DNA from 3 places in the Hahella sp. NBU794 genome. Region 2 is predicted to be linked to each of the others. Evidence: predicted binding sites of a transcription regulator. Region 2 holds the regulator's gene; each other region holds the start of a gene.
The links. The regulator FNR, encoded in region 2, switches genes on or off when oxygen is low (the NO sensors DNR and NnrR bind a similar motif). The targets are predictions, from matches to a motif close to TTGATNTANATCAA.
Positions count from the first base shown of each region.

Region 1: the regulator FNR is predicted to act here: its motif matches at 5,115-5,128, upstream of ACQYWX_RS14630 (OmpW/AlkL family protein).
Region 3: the regulator FNR is predicted to act here: its motif matches at 1,274-1,287, upstream of ACQYWX_RS12635 (Hsp20/alpha crystallin family protein).

Region 1 is NZ_CP192738.1:3,281,204-3,288,533, forward strand. It holds gene ACQYWX_RS14610 (DSD1 family PLP-dependent enzyme) at 1-154, shown strand, start outside; gene ACQYWX_RS14615 (OmpA family protein) at 419-1,870, shown strand; gene ACQYWX_RS14620 (ATP-binding protein) at 1,929-3,755, opposite strand; gene ACQYWX_RS14625 (sensor histidine kinase) at 3,767-5,008, opposite strand; gene ACQYWX_RS14630 (OmpW/AlkL family protein) at 5,263-5,940, shown strand; gene ACQYWX_RS14635 (substrate-binding periplasmic protein) at 6,236-6,994, shown strand; gene ACQYWX_RS14640 (amino acid ABC transporter substrate-binding protein) at 7,059-7,330, shown strand, end outside.
Region 2 is NZ_CP192738.1:5,153,042-5,160,371, forward strand. It holds tRNA gene ACQYWX_RS22495 (tRNA-Met) at 30-106, shown strand; gene ACQYWX_RS22500 (substrate-binding periplasmic protein) at 340-1,083, shown strand; gene ACQYWX_RS22505 (substrate-binding periplasmic protein) at 1,268-2,002, shown strand; gene ACQYWX_RS22510 (lysophospholipid acyltransferase family protein) at 2,009-2,731, opposite strand; gene ACQYWX_RS22515 (hypothetical protein) at 3,042-4,058, shown strand; gene fnr (fumarate/nitrate reduction transcriptional regulator Fnr) at 4,203-4,982, shown strand; gene ACQYWX_RS22525 (sugar nucleotide-binding protein) at 4,979-5,896, opposite strand; gene alr (alanine racemase) at 6,051-7,175, opposite strand; gene dnaB (replicative DNA helicase) at 7,175-7,330, opposite strand, start outside.
Region 3 is NZ_CP192738.1:2,816,447-2,823,776, reverse strand. It holds gene ftsH (ATP-dependent zinc metalloprotease FtsH) at 1-523, shown strand, start outside; gene ACQYWX_RS12635 (Hsp20/alpha crystallin family protein) at 610-1,149, opposite strand; gene ACQYWX_RS12630 (hypothetical protein) at 1,432-2,118, opposite strand; gene ACQYWX_RS12625 (macro domain-containing protein) at 2,248-2,829, opposite strand; gene ACQYWX_RS12620 (hypothetical protein) at 2,916-3,242, opposite strand; gene ACQYWX_RS12615 (hypothetical protein) at 3,306-3,929, opposite strand; gene ACQYWX_RS12610 (TfoX/Sxy family protein) at 4,074-4,376, shown strand; gene ACQYWX_RS12605 (N-acetyltransferase family protein) at 4,536-5,027, opposite strand; gene ACQYWX_RS12600 (rhodanese-like domain-containing protein) at 5,020-5,424, opposite strand; gene ACQYWX_RS12595 (helix-turn-helix domain-containing protein) at 5,552-6,523, shown strand; gene ACQYWX_RS12590 (hypothetical protein) at 6,668-7,021, shown strand; gene ACQYWX_RS12585 (substrate-binding periplasmic protein) at 7,039-7,330, opposite strand, start outside.

The DNA of each region.
Region 1 (7,330 bases), 1.9 Mb from region 2:
ATGCAGGGAGGCGCTCCCGGAACTGCCCATTGGAACGCGCCTGCGCATTCTTCCCAACCACGCCTGCGCCACGGCGGGACAGTTTCTGCACTATCACGTGCTGGATGGCGCCAACCAACTGCTGGCAATCTGGCCCCGCATTCAGGGCTGGTAAACGCCTTTGCTTGTCAGGGGACAGTGCGACGCGCAATATGACGTAGCATCACCCTAAGTACAACTCACTAAGTCGAACAGGGCCCCAATTAATGGCGGTTCCTGACTTTCTTGACTACTCTGTGCTGTGACCCTCCAAGGATGTTCAGGAGAATCGAACAAAAATAAATCTATGTTGTATCTACTTACCGTATAACTGATTTCAGGCTGTAGAAAAATCAGTCAACACGATGTAAGTATCCAACCATCGTAAGGAGACTTCAGAATGAAAGGAGTAGACGCCTATCTCGCCGCAGTAATCACCGCCGTAACGCTCACTGGCTGCGCTTCGCAGACCGCGCTCACTGAGCAGGCCGCCTACCAGCAATATCCCGCCCTGGAAGAACTGAGAGATCAGGTCGAGCAGGGGAAATCACAGAATCTCAACGTATTGTCGCCGCAGCGCTACAGCCAGGCCAGAAAGTCCTATCAGGATGCGCTGCAGTGGGCTCAGGCCGATAACGCCAAAGCCACCGGCATCGCCAGACAGGGACTGGCCTCTATCAGTGAAGCCCGCACCAATGCGGAGGTCGCCGCCTATAATCTGGAAGATGTGCTCAACGCACGGCAGAAAGCCCTGGCGGCTAATGCGGACAAAGTTATCCCCGGCGAGTTTATGAAAGCGGAGGACAATCTCGTCAAACTCACCGGCATGATTGAAAAAGGCAGCGTCGAAGACGCCAAAGCCGGTCGTGCGGAAGTGGCGCGCCTGTATTCTCAGGCGGAGCTGAACGCGCTCAAGGGCAATATTGTGGACCGCGCCCGTGACGCGCTGGAATCAGCCAGAAGCCGCGACATTGACGACCTGGCCCCCAAAACCATGGAAATGGCGCAGGAAGAATATCAACTGGCTCTGAAAACCCTGGATGCGGACAGAACCGATACCGAAAGGGCGCAGACCCACGCGCAAAAATCCCTGTGGAACGTGATGCGCGCGGAGTACATCGCCGATACCGTCAAATACTTCGATGAGTCCGACTTCAACGAAGAAGACAAAGTGCTGTGGTATCAGCAGCAACTGGCGACAGCCGCCCGTCCGATTAACCAGCAGTTGCCTTTCGATCAGCCCAACAAGGAAGTGGTGCGTCAAGTCAGCGCCAATATTCAAGGCCTGATGACGGATCGCGATTCCGCGTTGCTGGCGCTGGAAAACGCCAAGACCCGTGAGATGAGAGCGGCGTCGGAAAAAGACGAACTGATGGCGCAACAGCAGCGGGAAGATCAGCGCAAGCAGGCCATCACCGCGAAATTCGCCGTAGTGCAGTCTCTGTTTACGGAGAAAGAAGCGGATGTGTACAGACAGAAAGACAACGTGCTGATTCGCGCCCACGGGTTTAACTTCCCCTCCGGCAAAAGCGAGATTCAGGGAGAAAACTTCGCCCTGGTGAACAAAATCATCGAAGCGGTGAAAGAGTTCCCCAATGCCCGGGTTGTGGTGTCCGGCCATACGGATAATCGCGGCTCCACTGAGCTGAACCAGGGCCTGTCGCAACAACGGGCGGAGGAAGTAGCCAAGATGCTGAAAGAAATCGGTCGCATCCCTTCCAATAAAATCACTGCGATGGGGTACGGCGAGCAACGTCCGGTCTCCACCAATGACACCACGGAAGGCCGCGCTGACAACCGTCGAGTGGAAGTACTGATCGTCAATGAAGGCGGCGTAGAACAGGTCTATTGATCTTTCCGTCAACGATGCGCGCCCTGTCCGGGCGCGTGTCGCCGGGGTTTTGCATGGATTAAACCGCCTTCGCCGGGGTGGCCTCCTGCGGCGGACGCTCGCTCAACAGCCAAAGCCGAAAGCGGGCGCCCTGTCCCGGCGTACTGTCCACCTCAATGCGGCCGCCATGGCGTTCAATGATGCTGTGAGAGATGGCCAGTCCCAATCCGGTGCCTTTGCCGACGGGTTTGGTAGTGAAGAACGGATCGAAGATGCGTTTGCGGGTTTCCTCCGGGATGCCGGCGCCGTTGTCCTGCACTTCCACCCATACGCCTTGCTCCCAGAATCCGGTGCGCAGCCAGATTTTTCCTGAACTCTCGATCGCCTGCGCGGCGTTGACCAGCAGATTCAACAGCACCTGGTTCAATTGCCCGGGCAGGCATTCGATTTCCCCCACGTCGCCATACTCTTTGATCACCTCAGCCTTGTATTTGATTTCATTCCAGGCGATAGCCAGGGCGCTTTCCAGTTGGGCTTCAATGGGGGAGTGACGCCATTCTTCTCCCTCGCCGGCGCGGGTGAAGTCGCGCAAATCCTGTACGATCTTGCGCACCCGCTCAAGGCCATTGCGTGTTTCGGCGATGACGTCGGGAATATCCTGGCGTAAATAGTCCAGCTCCAGATCGCTGATGATGGTTTTGAATTCATTCCAGCGCGGGTTTTCGTCATCGCTGTTTTGTCGCACGGCTTCCGCTGCGTCAATAATGCTCATCAGATCTTTAACGTAATTCTCCAGGGAGCCCAGGTTGGAGCTGACGAAGCCGATGGGGTTATTTATTTCATGGGCGACGCCCGCCGCCAATTGTCCGATAGAAGCTAACTTTTCACTTTGCAGAAGCTGCAGGTGGGTTTGCTCCAGTTCCTGGGTGCGGGCGACGACTTTTTCCTCCAGGGTGGCGTTGGCGTCCGCCAATTGGTTATGCAGACGCATATTGTGAAGACTGATAGCGGCTTTGGCGTCGAATACTTCCAGAAGATTGCGCGCCAGCCCATCAGGAGTATGTCCGTCCAGGTAAGCGACGAGACCGGGTTCGTCGTGACGGCCAATAAAAAGCACCGTTTCAGTCGAGGAGAACTGGCTTTCACCGGTTTGGAAGGCTGCTTTGATGGCTGCCCGTGCGGGGGCGGGTATGGGCGCCTGCGACCAGGGCGCGCCTGCGGTGATATCCTCTGAGCCGCACAGGATGGTGTAGGCGTCTGGGGGCTCGGATGGCGGTGGTGGGCTCAGCATCAGGCCCGTTCCTTCAAAGCCGGTGATGCGTAATAGTTGCGACAGAATGTCCTTCGCGAAATCCTGCAGTGTAGTTCCTGGCTGCAGGTAATCCGGCGCTTCAATGATTTGTCGCAGCCCCCGATGATGGGTCTCCAGGGCGCACAGGCTTTCATAAGCGCGCAGAGCGCTGATGACCGAGGTGTAGAGCTTTTGCGCGTCCAGCTCGGTCTTGTTTTTGTAGTCATTAATGTCGTAACGCAGAATCACGTCCCGTTCCGGCGCCATGCCCGGCTGTCCCGTTCGCAGGATAATGCGGACATTGTGGTCGCCCAGTTCTTCGCGGATATAGCGGGCCAGCTCCAGGCCGGCGTCGTCGCTTTCCATTACCACGTCGAGCAGGATAACGGCGACGCCCGCGTTTTCCTGTAGAGCTTTCCGCGCTTCCTCCGCACTGTAGGCGCTGGCGAGTTGCAGCTTGCGGTTGTGGAACTCCACATTGCGCAAAGCCAGGCGGGTGATAGAGTGCAGGTCTTCATCGTCGTCGACGATTAATATTAGCCAGCAAGGCGGCGGCTCTGGGAGAGCGCCATCGATGTCGCCGGAATGGCTGGAGCGTAGTTTTAGTCTCGTCATTCCAAATTCTGTCAGGCTGTAAAGTCACCGTCATGGCGACGCTTATCGCCGCCGTCCCTGGGGAATTCGATTGCGAAAGCGACGCCCTGTTCGGCGCCGGTATCGGCGATTCTTACTTTCCCATTCAGGACGTTGGTCACCAGGTTGTGAAGAATATGCAGGCCAAGGCCGCTACCTCCTTCATTACGTTTGCTGGTGAAAAATGGCTCAAAAACTTTGTCTCGTAAGGACTCGGGAATTCCCACGCCGTTATCGCACACCAGCAGCTCTACCTGATCGTCCACCACGTCAAAACGAATATCCACGATCCCCGGGCCTCCTGCGAAGCCATGAGTGAGGGAGTTCAATATAAGGTTAGTCAACACTTGCGACAGTGCGCCAGGATGGCTGTAAACCTCCAGCTCTTGCGGACCATGGATGCTGACGCTGGAGGAGGCTTTTTTCAGCGCCGGAGACAGGCTGGTGACGATCTCATGGAGATATTGAGAGAGATTGAAGCGCCGCTCCTCGCCTGCGGACTGATCGACTGCGACCTGTTTGAAAGACTGGATCAGGTTGGCGGCGCGGCTGGCGTTGGCCGCGATCAGGCGGGTAGAGTCTCTGGCGGCGTTGATATAGTCCGTCAGTTCTTCTTCTGACAATGACTCGCTGGCGTAGGTTTTCTGCAAGCGCTCGGTTTCCTCTGTCAGCAATGTGGAGGCGGTGACGATGACGCCGATGGGCGTGTTGATCTCATGCGCCACTCCCGCCACCAGGCGTCCCAGGGCGGCCATCTTTTCTCGTTGCATGAGTTGGTGTTGCGTTTCTTCCAGCTTGCGATTGGTCGCCATTAGTTCTTCATTGGAGCGCTGCAACTCCTGATTGATCCGGGACAGTTGCGCCTGACTGGGAATGGAGAGGGCGGCGGGAATCAGCTTCACCAGCAGCAGGGCGGTTATCACAGAAGCCGCCGCGGTGACGGCTTTCACCCCCCCGATCAGCCAGTAAGCGGGATACCAGGTCACCCAGATATTCATCACATGGGTGGCTCCGCAGGCCAGGATAAAGACGCCGAAGGACATAAACATCCAGTTGAACGGCACGTCCTGGCGTTTACGGATGAAGTAGATCAGCGTGATCGGGATGGTCATGTACGCCAGGGCGATGAGCGCGTCGGAGCTGATGTTCAGCCAGAGAATGCCGGGCTTCCAGAGGTAACAGTGTCCATGAGGCATGTACCCTTTGCCGGTGAAAAAATCGATGATGGATTCCATGGCCGCATCCTTTCTTCCCTTAACCTGTTAAACAACGTATAGCACGCTCCCGCGCTATCGCAAGATAACGGGATGTCTGCTTGGCGGCGCAGAAAGAGCGTTTCCGTTGATCTGGGTCAAAGCTGACCCGGGCTGCGCCTTAACCCCCCTAATCACTTGATCCAAATCATAATTATTCGCCGGCAAAGGCATAGACTCCCGCCCCGTCATCAATTCTTAATTTTGCAGTTGAATGTGAAGAGTAGGGGTATGTTATGCATAAGCTAAGTAAATCTATGTTGGCTCTGGGACTGCTGGCCTGCGCGGGCTCCGCGATGGCGCACCAGCCGGGAGATATGGTGCTGCGCGTCGGCGCCGCGATGGTGGACCCCCAGGATGACAGCTCAACCCTGCGTTTGAACGGCGCCTCCTTGGACGGCTCCAGCGTATCAGTGGACAGCAATACCCAGTTGGGTCTGACCTTCACCTATATGTTGCGTGAGCATATCGGTCTGGAAGTACTGGCGGCGACGCCGTTTTCCCATGAAGTCAGCGCTCATGGCTCAGTCGCAGGCGACAATCTGAAAACGGCGGAGGTTAAACACCTTCCTCCCACCGTCAGCCTACAGTACTACCCGATGGAAGCTGGCTCCGCCTTCCAGCCCTATGTGGGCGTTGGCGTGAACTACACCTTGTTCTTTGATGAAGAACTGACCACGGATTTTAAAGACGCCATGGGCGACGGCAAAATCAAGCTGGACAACTCCTTCGGCGCGGCGTTCCAGTTGGGCGTTGACTATCAATTGACCGATAACCTGGTGGTTAACGCGGCGGTCTGGAAGATCGGCATCGACACCACCGCCACCATCGACCTGGATTCCGGCGCGCAGATCAAAACCGACGTGGACATCGATCCGCTGGTGTACATGGTCGGCGTTGGCTACAAATTTTAATTCCAGCGACTTGCAATCGGCTTCGTGGCTAAGACTGCGGAGCCAACCGCCAATGAATTCTGCAGCCTGCGCTCAGGGATGAGAACAGGCCAGCTTCACCTCGCTTCATCCCCGCATGCGGCTCTACATTCGCCCATGCGGTTTTTTTGTTTCCGCATCCTTGCCTGCCGCTTAGATGAGACGGGTAGAAGTAGGTAGAGCCTGATCGCCGCCGTTTCACTTCTTTTCCCTGATCTATACTTATTGCTCAAGCTTCACCATTCGTTGACTGGGTTTAACTGATATGGGGGATGGCATGGGACGTTCTTTGACTTCCGCTGTCTTTGGGTTGTTTTGCATTGTGTTCGGCGCGCTGGTTCAGGCCGCGACCACGGTGCAGGTGTGGACCTACTATGATTCGCCGCCGTTTGCGATTGATCCCCAGGGCGATGATCTCACATCGACCCTGTGCCGGGTGCTGACGGAAAAAAGCGGAGGCGAATGGGTTTTTAAACCTCAGTATCTTCCCCGCAAACGCATTAATCACTACCTGGAAAGCGGCGCTGAGCAAGGGCTGGTGCTGTGGGCGAACCCCCTGTGGTTTCAGGATAAGGAAGAAACCAAATACGCCTGGAGTGATCGCGTCGTCTGGGGCGCCAATGAGATCGTGTCCCTGCGGGAAAGTCCGGTGGAGTATACCGGCCCTGAGTCCCTGGAAGGCAAACGCTTTGGCGGCGTGGCGGGGCATCATTATGTGGGGATCGACGATCTCGCGCAGTCCGGCCGCATCAAGCGGGAGGACACCACCTCGTTTTCCAAGAATCTCGACAAACTATTGAGCAACCGCCTCGACGCCATACTGATACCTCGCGGCGAGCTGTTTTACATGGTCTCGCAAGGCAATCTGGGCGACAAACTTTTCATCTCCTCAAAACCCCATCAGCAGTATGAGCGCAAGATCCTGGCGACGCAGAAGCTGGAGGCGGTGCGGGATTTCATCAACGCGCAACTGCCAGCGTTGAATGAGGACGCGGAATGGCGGGCGCTACTGGATAAATACGGCTTGAAGCCCTGAGGCGTAGAGTGCTGAGGGTTTTGTGACGCGGAACGATAGATTTGACGCTAAGGACTGACTGGCTATGTGGAGACTGTTCGGACTGACGCTGTGGATAGGCTTGACGACGAGCGTGAACAGCCGCGCGGAAATCGTTGTGCCGGTGTGGACCTACTACACCTCGCCGCCATACGGCCTGCACAGCGACGGCTATGATCTGACCAGCATTATGTGTGCTGAACTCAGCAAACTCAGCGGCGGCAAATGGCGCTTTGAGCCCCAGAGTTTGCCCAGAAAACGCATAGACAGCTATCTGGAGCGAGGCGATCAGGCGGTGGTGGCCTGGGTGAATCCTTC
Region 2 (7,330 bases):
AACAACAGAATACGCGCCTCAAATGAGACGGCAAGGTAGCTCAGTTGGTTAGAGCACAGCACTCATAATGCTGGGGTCGGCGGTTCAAATCCGCCCCTTGCTACCAAGTTTCGAAAGCCCGCTTTTAAAGCGGGCTTTTTTGTTTCTACCCCCCCCCTATTTCCTGCACCGCCGCCACGCACCCAACGACCAAAACGCATAAAAATAAAGCACATCCACTTTCAGTGTGTACTTTTGTTAATAAAATCAACAAAATAACAAAAAAAATTCTCGGCATACCGTGGATTTTTCGGATAGACGGACTATCCTTAATGGGGTAGCTACATTCGAGGTTAAGACATGTATTATTTTCGCTCCCTTCTTTTGGCGTTATGCGCCACTCTCTGCTTATCAGCAAATGCGGAAGAGGTAACTTTCAATCTGGTTACCGAGAACTTCCCTCCCTACAACATGAGCGTAAATGATGCTGAGTATGAACACAGACCCGAGGATATCACCGGTCTGATTACTGATGTTGTTAAACAGATTTTTACTAAGGCGAAAATCGGTTACACCATGAAGCTGCGTAATTGGAGCTACGCATACAACTACGCTCAGCGCAAAGAGTTCCGAGGAGTATTTGGAACCACTCTCACCGACGCCCGCAAACCGCTTTTCAAATGGGTTGGCCCTATCGCATCAGACGGATGGGTACTGTACGCCAAGGGAGGCTCCACCATTAAAATCAACTCTATTGAAGACGCCAAGAAGTACAAGATAGGCGCGTATAAAGGGGACGTTAGAGAACAGTGGCTTCTTTCCAATGGCTTTGAGACTTCCAGTCTCGACGACGACGCCTTGAACCCCAAAAGACTGCAAAACGGCCAAATCGACCTCTGGATATCCGGCCCCGTATCCGGCCCATACTATGCTGCGAAGAATGGCGTCACCAACATCAAGCCTGTATTCACAGTTAAAGAGACACAGCTCTTCTTAGCGGTTAACAAGGAAACGCCAGATGAGTACGTTAACAAACTGAACGAAGCCCTGGAAAAAATGCGCTCCAGCGGCGAATTAGACAAAATTACCGCCAGATACAGATAGACAACAGAGTCTTACAAAGACTGCGAAGCCCCATTTGACGGGCTTCGCAGAGACTTTCCCGCCCGTTTCTTTTCACTTATCCGGAAAACTACTTATTCGGAAGTCACCTACTCCAGCTGTTTAATAAGCAGCCAGACTATTCGTTAGTCAGAACACTATCCGCCCAGCCGTTTGAGGTGATTTAATGATCGCTAAGAAGCTATTGTTGGTTTCTGTTCTCTTTCTATCCGCCATTGCTCGTGGCGAAACCTTTAACCTGGTCACGGAAAATTTCCCGCCTTTTAATATGGGCGAGGAAGACCACAAGTACGAACACAAAGCTGACGCTATCAGCGGCATCAACGTAGACATTGTAAAAGAGCTCTTCAAACGCTCGGGTTACGACTACCGCATGAAGCTCAGAAACTGGAATTACGCTTACAACTTTGCACAACGCAAGGAATTTCGTGGCGTATTCGGCACTACACTGACTGACGCGCGCAAACCGCTGTTCAAGTGGGTCGGCCCCCTCGCCAAGAATGACTGGGTCTTCTTCGCAAGGAATGACACAACAATCAAAATAAACTCTGTAGAAGACGCCAAGCCCTATTTGATTGGCTGCTACAAGGATGACTCCAGAGCGCAGTTTTTGAAGAACAACGGCTTCAACGCTTCAGAGCTGGAAGATGACAGCCTCAACCCAAAGAGACTGCAGCAAAGACAAGTTGATCTCTGGATCTCCAGCACCGCATCAGGCTATTACTACGCCAAGCTGGCCGGAGTTTCCGACATCAAACCTATCTTTACCATAAGAGACACCAGTTTATATCTGGCGATGAACAAGGACACACCTGACGAAAGCATTGAGCACCTCAACAAAGTGCTCGATAAGATGCGTACTGAAGGCTATTTGGACAAAGTGTACTCAAACTACAAATAGAGAGCTCTACGCCTGGCTTAAGGCGGCTGAAGTCCGCCTTATCCACTCTTCCATTTCCTTGTGAACTTCGTCAGTAGCTCGGCCGCTGGTTTCAATTGGCGCGCCGATTTTCACCTTTATCAAGCCTGGACGCTTGCTAATACTGCCGGCAGGCCAGCAATCTCCAGCGTTGTGCGCTATAGGCAGCAAAGGAACGCCAGCACTGACGGCCAACAAAGCGCCGCCCTTGTTGTATTTACCAACCTGCCGAGGGCGAACGCGTGTCCCCTCAGGATAAATTACAACCCAATACCCTGAGGTCAGACGCTCCTTTCCCTGCTTAAGCAATTGCTTAAGCGCCGCTGACGGCTTACTCCGATCAATGGCGATAGGCTTCAATCTCTTCAGCGCCCAACCAAAAAACGGAACCTTCATCAACTCTTGCTTAAGCACAGTACACTGAGGACGAAATATAACGCCTAGCAAATAAGTCTCCCAAGCGCTCTGATGATTGCTGACAACCACACAGCTCGTCTTTGGAATGTTCTCCAGCCCTTCGATCTCATAACGTATGCCACAGACAACACGCGCCCACCAAAGTGCGAACACATTAAACCGGGAGACGATGTAGTAACGCTTTTCAAAATTGACGTAAGGACCAATCAGCATCCCAACCAAAGATGTGATGATGACGCCCCAAGCATACCCAATGTAAAAAACGAAAGACCGAAATAGCTGAAATGCCTGCACTTTTGCCCGCCTTTTTTCAATGCCCGCAAAGGATATCAACTCCCCGCCCAAAGCTGCAATGAATGTTATCCCTCAACGTCCCAGAAACCCATTGTTTGAGGGATATTGCGACTAAAGTACACCCTCTCAGACAGCCACCCGCTCACCCCTTGATCAATATCAAGACTCCCTTTCGGGAGCTAGATACACTGAGCATGGAGAGAGGGGGGATCCACTTGCCAACAAGTGTGACAGCAGGCGCGCGCGCAAAATCGCTGACAATGATGGTCAAACGCGCGCAGATGTTTTCTTACCTGGTTGGAGACCCAATATGCCAGTTGGAAAGGTTGTCGAACAAGCGAAACAAAATGGGGGTAATGATAGCTGGGTTTATTTGCTCAACTCCCCCCCTAAAGAGTTCTCCAGTGAGAACTGGAGCGCCTTGGACGAGGGAGCCTATGAGGCGGATTATCGCAACAGCTCTCTGGCTCGATATTATGAAGGCGGGTTCGCACTGAGCGTTCAGGCGCCTTGCTTTAATACACTTGTCAGTGCGGAAAATTACACCCGCAGACTCCCATCCATGAATGCTAATTTGCAGAAGTACATCGACTATGTCGTGAAAGAAGTGAGACTACTCAAGCAAAACCTTCCCGCCGGCAGCCAGGTTAAGTACCTGCATTGGTTCGGCGATCTGGTCCGCCAGCTCACTCCCGCAGCGCAGACTCAGGTGATGTATTATTTGGGCAGGGAGTTCAAACTAAACTTCGACGCCGATGCGCGCCATGTTATCGAGCTGGACGCTCGCCCTGACTCCGAGGAAGCGCTAGCCCTGATTAAAGGGTTGGGCTTTAACATTGTCTGCATCAATGATCCTGGTGAATACGCACAGTCCTTCCCTATTGAGAGTCTTAGGGATTGGCTGCAGACCATTCGGGCATTCGACTTCAAAGCCGTTTATCTGCGCCTGAAAGTGACTCCTGCGACCGTCACCGCACTATCCGAGCACCTTGAGGAAATTCTGACAGAGAGACCGCAAGGCATCCTACTCTCCGGCCATAAAATGGAATTCGCCGGCACAGCAGGCCTGGAAGCGGCGCTAAAAGATTTCAAGCGGCGTATTAAGTCCGCATCGTTTATTCCTATCACGCAGGACTTTTTCGCACTACCTTGGACAGGCTTGATTAGCCAGGGAGTCAGCTGTCTACATGGCGTTGGGTTGGGCGCATTTTCTTACACACCACATTACCAGTTGCGCAACGCCACACAGTTGGACGACTACTACAAAACTCTGGACAACAGCGAGCTTCCAGCAAGAGCAATTCGTTACACTCAAACCCAGTTGTAACAAAAGGTGAAAACTATGTAAAAACAAAGGCGAGCGCAGGTTTTCCCTGTAAATTTCCCATTGTAGGGATTTGCTTTTAAATAGCTATTGGCTATCCTAGAAGCCTCTTTAAGCAGTTTCACTCATCCAGCCACGAGGCAACCGATGGAAAGCAAGCATATAGCAACCTCCTCTCCTTTTAGCTTACACAGAGGCTGCCACGAATGTAATTTGAGCAAGCTTTGCATTCCTATCGCGGTCGGGGCTGAAGATATTGATCGCCTGGAAGAAATCATTCGCCAGGGCAAAATGCTCAATCGCGGCGAATATATCTTTGAGCAACACACCCCATTCCGCTCGTGCTTCGCAGTTCGTAGCGGCGCGATCAAAACATTCACCGTATCAGAGGAAGGCGAGGAACAGGTCACTGGTTTCTATCTGCCTGGCGAGATTATCGGTCTGGACAGCGTTAGCATGGAAAAATACTCCTGCTCCGCCGTCGCCCTTGAACGCACCAGCGTATGCGAAATTCCTCTGGAGAAGTTTGAAGACCTTGCCTCAGACATCCCCAGCCTGCAGCACCACTTTTTCTCATTAATGAGCAAAGAGATTCAGGAGAGCAGGCAGCTCACTATGCTATTAAGCAAAAACTCGGCTGAAGAACGCATTGCCTCGCTTCTATTGTCCCTGTCGACACGCTTTAGCCGTCGTCGCCTATCCGGCACAAACTTCAGACTCCCTATGCCACGCAGCGACATAGGCAACTATTTAGGCTTGGCCGTCGAAACTGTCAGCAGGGTCATTACCCGCTTCCAGAACAATGGCATTATTAAGGTCCAAGGAAGGGAAGTTCAGATATTGCAATTGGACGAACTGCAGAAAATTCTTCGCCACGACACCAAGTGTCTGGAGCATCAGAAGGAATCAGCCCTTAACGCTCGTTAACGGGTCTCTTCCAAGCAGTTTTCAGCCGGTTTTACGCCGCCACGCTGCTGACATTGCTCAATCAACGCCGGCAGATAACGACGCCAGGGAAGCTGCTTGACGCCAAAGGTGTTGCGCAGCTTGATACAACCTAACGCGCCATTCGCCGGAAGCGCCACTCCAGGCAACACATCAGCGCCCTTTTTCTCGATCAGGGCCTGCAACATTTCTTCCTGTCCAAATGCCTGCAGCACAATCGCTTTCAACAGTTCATAGTGGGTGACAGCTTCAGCGCCAGCATAATGGTAAACGCCCCACACCGAGATATTACAACTCAGCTGCTTGATAACAGCGTCTACGACTCTCGCCACATCATCCACCGCGACGGGAGTCAGCTGCATATCGGTGCTGGCGTTTAGGCGCTTCCCTGAAGACAGCGCGGAAAGCATGGTCTGCAGCCAGCCTTGAGCGCCAGCCTCCAGCAACCAGCCCACCCTCAAGATCAGATGCTTGCTATAGTTTTCCTGAAGCCATTGTTCGCTCTGCAGCTTTGTCCGCCCATACACGGAAAGAGGACGTCCTTTGTTGGCGGATATATAAGGGTTCTTTTTGACGCCATCGAAAACAAGATGGCTGGAGAGATGAATAATCGGCGCCTTCCATAAAGCCGCCACCTCCGCTACCGCCTCACAAGCGGAGACATTAACCTGATAGGCCAAATCCGGATGCTGCTCCGCCTTGAACAGGTCAGCCATCTCCGCAGCATGAACCACGAAATCCGCAGACGGCATCGCCCTCATTGCTCGCACGATCGCATCATTGGTCATCAGAAACTGCTCGTAGGGAACGCCCTCCACTGCTATGCCGCTCTGCTGTAAACGCTGAGCTATAGCCTTACCTAATGGCGAATCAATTCCCGTCACACAAACAATCACTCATGCACCCCTTAAAATGTGTCTCGTAGCCTTTAGCGCCCCCAGAATGCGGGCCGTCTGAAGATATTATGTTAACAATATTGGCTGCTTGATGGGATTTTCGCAAACCCGATACCCCGGACTCTATCCCCATCATCCAGCTTAACGCTGCGCTTTAACCCCCTTCCGAGCGATTAAGGTATACCCTGGGGACACGCGAGGTCATGCCCGTAAATAAAGTATAGGAGATTGTTGACGCATATCCTGCAACCTCATCAGCGGAAACAGCTCCGCCCCACAGCTCCACCTCCGACCCAATACGCGCTTCTGGAATGTGAGAGATATCCACCGTCAGCATATCCATGGACACCCGCCCGATAATCTTTGTCCGCTTACCGCACACGGCGACAGGCGCACCATTTTGCATTTGTCTTGGATATCCGTCGCCATACCCTACCGCAACCACTCCCATTCTTGTTGGGCCGCTCGCAGTCCAAGCGGCGCCATAGCCAATAGAGTCTCCTGCTTGCAGCTCCCGAGTAGCAATCAAGCGCGACTCAAAGGTCATTACCGGCTTCAAGCCAAAATCCGCCCCGGTCTTATCCGCCATGGGGGAGGCGCCGTACATCGCAATGCCCGGACGCACCCAATCCAAGTGAGTTTCCGGATACTGCAACAAAGCGGCAGAATTAGCCGATGAGTAACTCCAGCCACCCGATCCCGCCGCCTGCATACCAGCTTGAAACGCCCGCCACTGCTCCTGTTGCAGCAAACTATCCAGTTCATCGGCGCATGCGAAGTGAGTCATCAGCCCAATAACAGAAAGCCCAGGAAACTGGCCCAGCATCTCAGCGACGCCAGCCAGTTTATTTAACGGCAAACCCAACCGGTTCATACCTGTATTCAACTTGATCCAGGTTTGCATCCGGGCGGAACCAGGACCTGTTTTACGCAAAGGAGCCACTTCGGACAGCATGTCCAATTGCTCCATATCATGCACAACCCACTCTATATCGCGCCAACGGGTAGAGTCAGCCAGCTCCTCTGAGCTATAAAATCCTTCCAGCACTAATAGCGGCGTCGTAATACCCGCTTCACGCAAACTCACCGCCTCATCGTAACAGGCCACCGCCAGCTTGGGAGCCTCCGCTTTCAGGGCGCGTGCGATTTCCACTGCGCCATGGCCGTATGCATCAGCTTTAATTACCGCCGCACAACGGGCGTTTTTAGCAATGGAATTCAGCAAACGAATATTGTGACGCAAGGCGTCCAGATCAATAAGAGCGCGGGATGGACGCATTACTCGTAGTCTCCCCCGCCATAATCGTGAGCCAAATCTTCAAACCTTGTGAATTTACCCATGAACGCCAAGCGCACCGTTCCGATAGGGCCGTTACGCTGCTTACCGATAATAATTTCCGCAATACCTTTGTCCGGGCTGTCTTCGTGATAGAC
Region 3 (7,330 bases), 2.3 Mb from region 2:
TTACCTGCCCAATACCGATCCGCTGTACAAAGTCTCCATTGTCCCCCACGGACGCAGTTTGGGCGGCACCCATCAAATGCCCTTGCAGGAACGACATACTTACCCGGAAGAGTATCTGCGCGACAAGCTCGCTGTGATGCTGGCGGGGCGCATCGCCGAGCGTGAGTTGCTGGGCAGCGTCAGCACCGGCGCTGACGACGATATTCATCAGGCGACGGGGCTCGCCCGCGCCATGGTCAGTCGTTGGGGCATGTCGAAAGAGGTGGGGCCAGTGGATCTGCGCGACAGCGAAGAACATCCTTTCCTCGGTCGCGAAATGGCCCAGCCGCACCACCACAGCGAGTTCTCAGCGGAAATCATCGACAAGGCCGTGCGCGAGCTGCTGGTGTCCTCGGAAACCATCGCCGCCGAGCTGATTCGCACGCACCGGGAAAGGCTGGACAAACTGGTGTCATTGCTGGAGCGCTCAGAGACGCTGCACAAGGCGCAGATAGACGAATGCCTGCAAACCGGGGCGTCGTAACGCCCCGAGTGGGACCGCTGGCGAGAGTGCGCCAGGGAACCGCTGAAAAACTATCTGCGGTGTCGCCAATGTTGTTCAGAGGTGCTCTAGTCGCCTTTGATTTCCACTTCTCTGCCTTTCACCGTGACTTCGCCGGCCTTGGGCACTTTCAACGTTAATACGCCGTTCTTGAAGTTCGCATACAAACGCTCGCCGTCAGCGTTGTCCGGCAAAGTGAGGATACGCATAAAGCTGCCGTAGCTACGCTCCACGCAGTGATAATCCTCTCTTTTTTCTTCCGATTCATGCTTCTTTTCGCCGCTGATTGTCAGCCGTTGGCCGTCCAGACTGACTTTTACGTCCTCTTTGGAGACGCCCGGCAGCTCGACGCTGATGCTGTAGGATTCCTTGCCTTCGGAAATATCCAGATTAGGCTTCAGCAAGCCCGCCCACTCCCTGCCCAGGCCGAATTCCGGCAGTTCGGGATATTTAAAGGAGTGCAGCATGTCATCGAAAAGGCGATCCATTTCCTGGCGGAACCTCGCCATGGGATAGTTACTGGATTGACGTGAACTGACAGGGACTTCGCTCGCTGTTTTACCTTCCTGGTGCAGCCAGTTCCAGGGAGACCATTTCTTCAGGTTCATATCGACCTCCTCGCTTTTCTCTCCATGGATAAATGCGTCGCCAACGCGCCGTCAAATGCGGGCGTCGACTCAGACACAGTGTAACGCTGCGAGGTGTTCTGGGGTGCTGAAGGCAGGTTGAATCTTGATGGAGATCAACTGATTTTTAGTCGATTAATCACTATCAAATCCCGCGCTGAGCGCAATCTTTTATAACGTCCCAGTAAGAAAAAATGCCACTTCCATCAAAGCATTAAAGCCCTCCCGCAGAACGGGCGTCTACGGGAGAACGATTATCTTCATTTATACGAAGGTGTCCGCCACCAACGTCGGCTTGGCGGGATCAAAACGTACGACGCCAGTATGGGCGTCCATGGCGGTGGCGTGGCTGACGACCACCCAACCACTGTTGCGGTAATACAGAAAGTTAAACGCCACAGGAAGATTAAGGCCAGGCAGATTGTCATTGCCATACTGACTGAAATCAAAGACCGAAATGACGTTGGGCGTCACGGCGCTGATCAGGTTATTGACTCCGACATTGCCGGGATGCTGGTGGTGATAGACGCGAAAGTAAGCGCCGCCAAGAGGCGATTCGGTAATGAAGAAGGCGCAACCGTTCATCGCTGCGGTAAACACGAATCGATGCTGGGGATTATGCCTTGGCACATCGACAAATCCCGGCAGCCCCGCGCCGTTGACATAGGGACACCAGTAGCCGGTCAACGCGCTGTCATTCGCAGGGTGGTCGTGGATCACCGCAAATCTGGATTGACGTCGGCCGCCCACTGGCGTCGCGGCGGGCTGTAAATCGAAACTTCCCATTTTCGTGTACGGCAACAGATCCACTGCGGCCCTTTCAGCCATGGATACGCCCTGCGGATTGTTATTGCGCCTTTGGATATGCTCATCGAACCAGCGATGATTGATCGTATTGTTGTTCAGAAACGCAATGGGATCGCTTATGAACTGGGTATTGCGGTTATCCACGTTACAACTCCTTGATATGGCTGAATATAAGCTCACTGCACAATACAAGCCCAAGCGCCTGGACGCCATCAAACCCGCCATTAAAAATTCATCATGTCGCCGTCATTTTCAGAGCGTCCGGTAAAGCGCCTACTCCAACAGCGCCATGTGATCTTTCACCGCCGCCGCAAGCCCGCCCTGAGTTTCATATCGCTCTTTCACGCACACCTCATACGCTCGACGCATTTGCGCCGCGCAGCGATGCGCCGGCATGCGTCCTTCGCCGGTTCCCAGACCGGGACATAAGAGAGAGCGAATCTGACGGCCGCCCGGTGCGTTCATTTGATTGTGACGAATCACCGCTTGCAGCACCGCCTTGAAAGCCAGATACGCATTAGCGGTTTGCGAAACGTCCATAGGAACGCGCATGGTGGGAGCGGAAATGAGAAAAGGAATGCTTTTATGATCGGTTTCAACAACAATCGCCTGTCCAACGGGGATCTCACCAAAATATTCAGACTCCAGCGTCTGACGTACTTTCGCTTCCAGTTCCCAGCCAAAGTGCAGGCTGTATTTGAGATCCAGACCGCCGTCCATGTAACCGAAGCTGTTGGCGGGACTCACGATAGCGTCGGCGACCTGTTTCAGAATATCGCCGTCGATGACTTCTACATTCGCCAGCCCATCAAACTGGCGTTTCCAGGCGTAAAACAGATCCAGACTGTACGCCACTAATTGAATGGTAAAAATGCAACCTCCTTTAGACGACCCAGTATGGGCCGCAAGGGGGTGGAATGTAGACGATCAGCCGCAACAAGTCACCACAGATTTCCACTCGGCATATTCTCCAGGTCCTTGGCGCGCTTCAGGTGCTCCAGCAAGGCGAACAGCTTTTTGTTAACCGCCTTCTCCAGCACCCAGCGTTGTCCGCCGTATAAAATCACCGGGCAACTGTCGGACCAGTCGTAGACATAACCGCAATGGGAACAGGCGTGAGGCCAACGCACATGGTAAATGGACTCGGGCATCTGGGTCAGATAGTCCCGCAACTCCGGGTGATCGTCAGTGGCCCGCAATACGCCCAGCCAGCACTTCTTACAACGCCACTCTTCCAGCTCAGCTCTGATGGGTTTACTCTTTCTCATACAGAATACTGTATATAAATACAGCGTTAAAGAAAAGCGCTTTTTACTTCCACTGCGCGCGCTCTATTGCAGAATGGCGATTGTATCCCGGCAACGGCGAATAATGTCGAGCTGCATCAGCCGGGCCAGACGCCCTTCGCTGTCGCGTATTTGTTTGCGAAGAAAAATCGGGGCCACCAACGAAATTAGCACACCGACCGAGGAAACCGCAGGAAAGATCAACGCGATTTTGTAGGCGGCGGTGTCGCCGGAAAAATGCTGCACGGATTCCGCCAGAGCCCAAGCCACCAGAAAGAACGCGAAAAAGCACAAAGGCAGCGCCCAGCGCGCGGTTTTGTCCCGCTTGATATCCTCTTTGATGGTTTGCGTGCGCTGGTCAAACAGTTTGAGCAGGCTCTGCCAGATATCTCTGGCGATGGCCTCCGTGTTCACCCGGTTCTGCTGAATGGAGCCGACGCGAAATAACAGCGGACGCTCAGGTTTGACCTTTTCCAGCGCGTAGACATCCAAATATTCCAGCCGCCCGCTTTCCGGGCTCACCAGATCGATTTCGCCGCCCGCCAGATTCAATCTGCAGATCACCTGCCCTTTTTGCACTGTTTGCCCAATCGCGGCGATGGGATAGATAGAGCGTACGCGTAACATATCAAGCAGCGTTACATCCGGCAGATGAACGGCTATCTCCATGAACTGGCCTCATTTATAAACCGCGCTGCGGCAGCGTTTCTTTAGTCAACGATTCAAATATAGCCCTATTCCTGGGTTCGGGCGAAAAGGTGATAGTATGACTCCGCCGGGCGTCCCGCCTCATTGTTCAGAGACATCATTATTATGCGCCTCAGAGACCTTAAAGGGCTTGGACCCAAGTCAGAAAAAGACCTCATCGCCATCGGCGTCGATACGCCGGAAAAGCTCAGGGAAATCGGTCCGGTCAGAACGTTTCTGAAGTTGAAGCAAGCCAGCGCCGCCAAACCCAGTCTTAACTTTTTATACGCCATGGTCGGCGCCGTGGAAGATCGCCACTGGATGGAAATCGCCAAGTCGGAAAAGACGCGATTGCTGATGGAGCTGGAGGGCTATCGGGAATTGGAGGAAATACTACGCGCGGAAGGATTGAGTTTGGAGCAGGATTAACCGGTGCGGCTACAGTTACTCAGTTAATAAAGCGATTACAACTACTGTTACCAAAGCCGCCACAGCTAATATAGATGAAGCATTGCGACCGAGTCAGAGTTAAAGCGCATCCATGCGCATGAGAACTCATATGGCGACATGCTCGCCACGCAACTACCTTCATGCATAACCGGCCAGTTTGGAAATATCCGACGCATTGAGGCTGAATATGCGCCAGTTATCCTCGCACTTCGCGCCCTGGGAGCGATAGAACATCGCCGCCGGCTCGTTCGTGGTTAGGACATCCCAGCGAATCTTGCGCCCCCCTTCACGCAGACACTCCCGCGCCAGCGCCGCCATCAGTTTTCCGCCAAGCCCCAGGTAGCGATACTGTTGCTCAATAAACAGCTCCTTGACGTAAATCCAAGGCGTCAGGTCATAGGTGAACGGCAAGCTGTAATACACCAGCATGCCTACCGCTAGTCCATCAGACTCCGCCACATAGACGCCGAAATCGCGATTGACGAATAAACGCCGCTCCAGTTCCTCCAGGGTGACGGCGAAGTCCTCAGCATAGCCTTCAAACTCGGCCAGTTGCCGCATCATGCTCAGCAGGCGCGGTCCGTCCTCCAGGCGCGCCGGGCGGATGACGCAGGGATTATCGCTAGGCATCCGCATCCGTCTCCAAAGTGAAGCCCTCATCAATCCACCCTGTCACGCCGCCGATCATTTTTTTGACCGGACGTTGCAGACTCGCAAGCTTGATCGCCGCCTTCTCCGTCGCATTACAGTGCGGACCGGCGCAATACACCACAAATAAGGTATCGGCAGGATAGGCAGCCAGATTCTGCTCGTTCAGACGCGTATAGGGCAGGCTGATGGAGCCGGCGATATGGCCTTTGCGATAGGCTTCATCGCCTCTCACGTCCAACAGTACAAAATCCTGACGCTTGTTGCTGATGGCGTGATGAACGTCCCAGCAGTCGGTTTCAAACTGCAACAACGCCTGAAAATGCGCCAAGGCGGTTTGGCTGTCTGCGGCGGGAATTCTGGATACAACAGATGACATAAGATTCTCCTTTGGGTTAGTGCGTGATCATTATTGGTTTTCCAATGTCAATCCGCCATTGGCTTGAAAGACATTGTTCGTTAATATCAAGCCAACCTCTATTAAAGAGACGAATAGGAGATCGTCGATGCATAACGTGGCCATTCTGGCGTTTGAAGACGTGGCGTTTTTTGAGTTGGGCTGCGCGGTGGAGCTGTTCGCACTGCCCCGTTCGGGCATCGAAGACTGGTATCAGTGCGATCTCGTCTCGTTCACTCCCGGACCGCTGACGACTACCTCAGGATTTCAGATCTGCGCCCGTCAGGTGGAGAATCTCGATGCCTTCAGCACCCTGGTCATCCCCAGTTGGCCTACCCAGCTCACTGACATTCCCGCCCCCATCGCCAACGCCGTCACACGTTTCTACGAACAGGGCAAACGTGTGCTGTCTCTCTGCTCCGGGGCTTTTCTGCTGGCGGAACTAGGACTGTTCGAAGGGCGACAGGCGACCACCCATTGGCGCTACGGCGACAAGTTCAAAAGCCGCTATCCCGGTGTCGACTATGTGGATGACGTGCTGTATGTATACGATGGCGTGATCGGCTGTTCGGCGGGCAGTTCCGCTGCGATAGACCTCTGTCTGGAAGTGATTCGCGATGATTACGGTTATAAGGTCGCCAACCGCATGGCGCGGGGCATGGTATTGTCCGCCCACCGCAAAGGCGGCCAGGCGCAGTTCGCGGAAACGCCCGTGCCGGAAAACAACAGTCAGTTCCACAACGCCATTGACTGGGCGCTACGCAATCTGGATAAATCCATCGACATCAATCTGTTCGCCCAGAAAGCCAGCATGTCCCGCCGCACTTTCGACCGGAAGTTCCGCGCCGACTTTAATATCACGCCGAAGGAGTGGCTGACCCATCAACGCCTGAATCTGGCCAAAGAGATTCTGGAAAATCAAAACTACAGCATCGAGAAAGTCGCCGCCCTCTCCGGCTTTGACAACGCCACCACCATGCGTCACCACTTCCGCAAAGAATTCGGCATCACGCCGACATTGCACAGGAAGAACTTTAGTCCGCTGGTGAATGGGAACATGGTCAGCGAGAGTGTTACGTAATATTACTTAGAATGAACACACATTTTCGGTAACCCTACGAATACGCTTACGCCCTTATCCGCCGTACTCTATTTAGACACCCTTTTTCTGCTCGTACACGGATTTACCCAGAAACTCCGACGTTTTCTATGGGGAACCTTCGTTTTGATAAAAAATTTCATTTCTAAAATAACGGTCGCCAACACGGAGCAGTTCGCCGCATTTACCCCTTCAGAGGAACGCACTCGGCTTAGCGCTTCTCTTTACATCATGTCAGGAAAAATCATCGAAGCAGCGGGGAGACATAACCAAATGTCCATCGCCAAAAAAGCAGTTGAGCTACATCGCTGGTATGGCATGGCTCTGAACAACGCCGATATCAGCGCCATGCAGCAATTTATTGAGCGACAGATGGTGTCGAACGACTATCCTGAGGACAGTCTGTTCCGCAAGTGGGCCACTTACTACTACAAGCATTTCAACATCAACGAGCCCCAGGAAGACATTCCGCAAAGATAAAGGCTTGCGCAGCGAGGTCACTCCAGGGGGAATTGTCCCAGGAAACGTTTGAAGACATCCGCCACAAAGCCGGACGCCTCCAGTTTCTTGAGCGACTGGTCATAGCCGGCTTGCAGTCGCGCCATCTCCGGATGCACGGAAGCCTTCACGAATACGTTGTAGTAAGGGCGGCTGACCAGGGGCTTGGGCAAATAGGTGATGAGCTTATCCAGGCCTCTCTGGCGCAAATCGTAAAGCGCCTCCTGGGTGTTCATCGGCGCGGCTTCTATGCGCCGGTTCAGCAGCATCTCCACCAGCAGGGTATGGCGA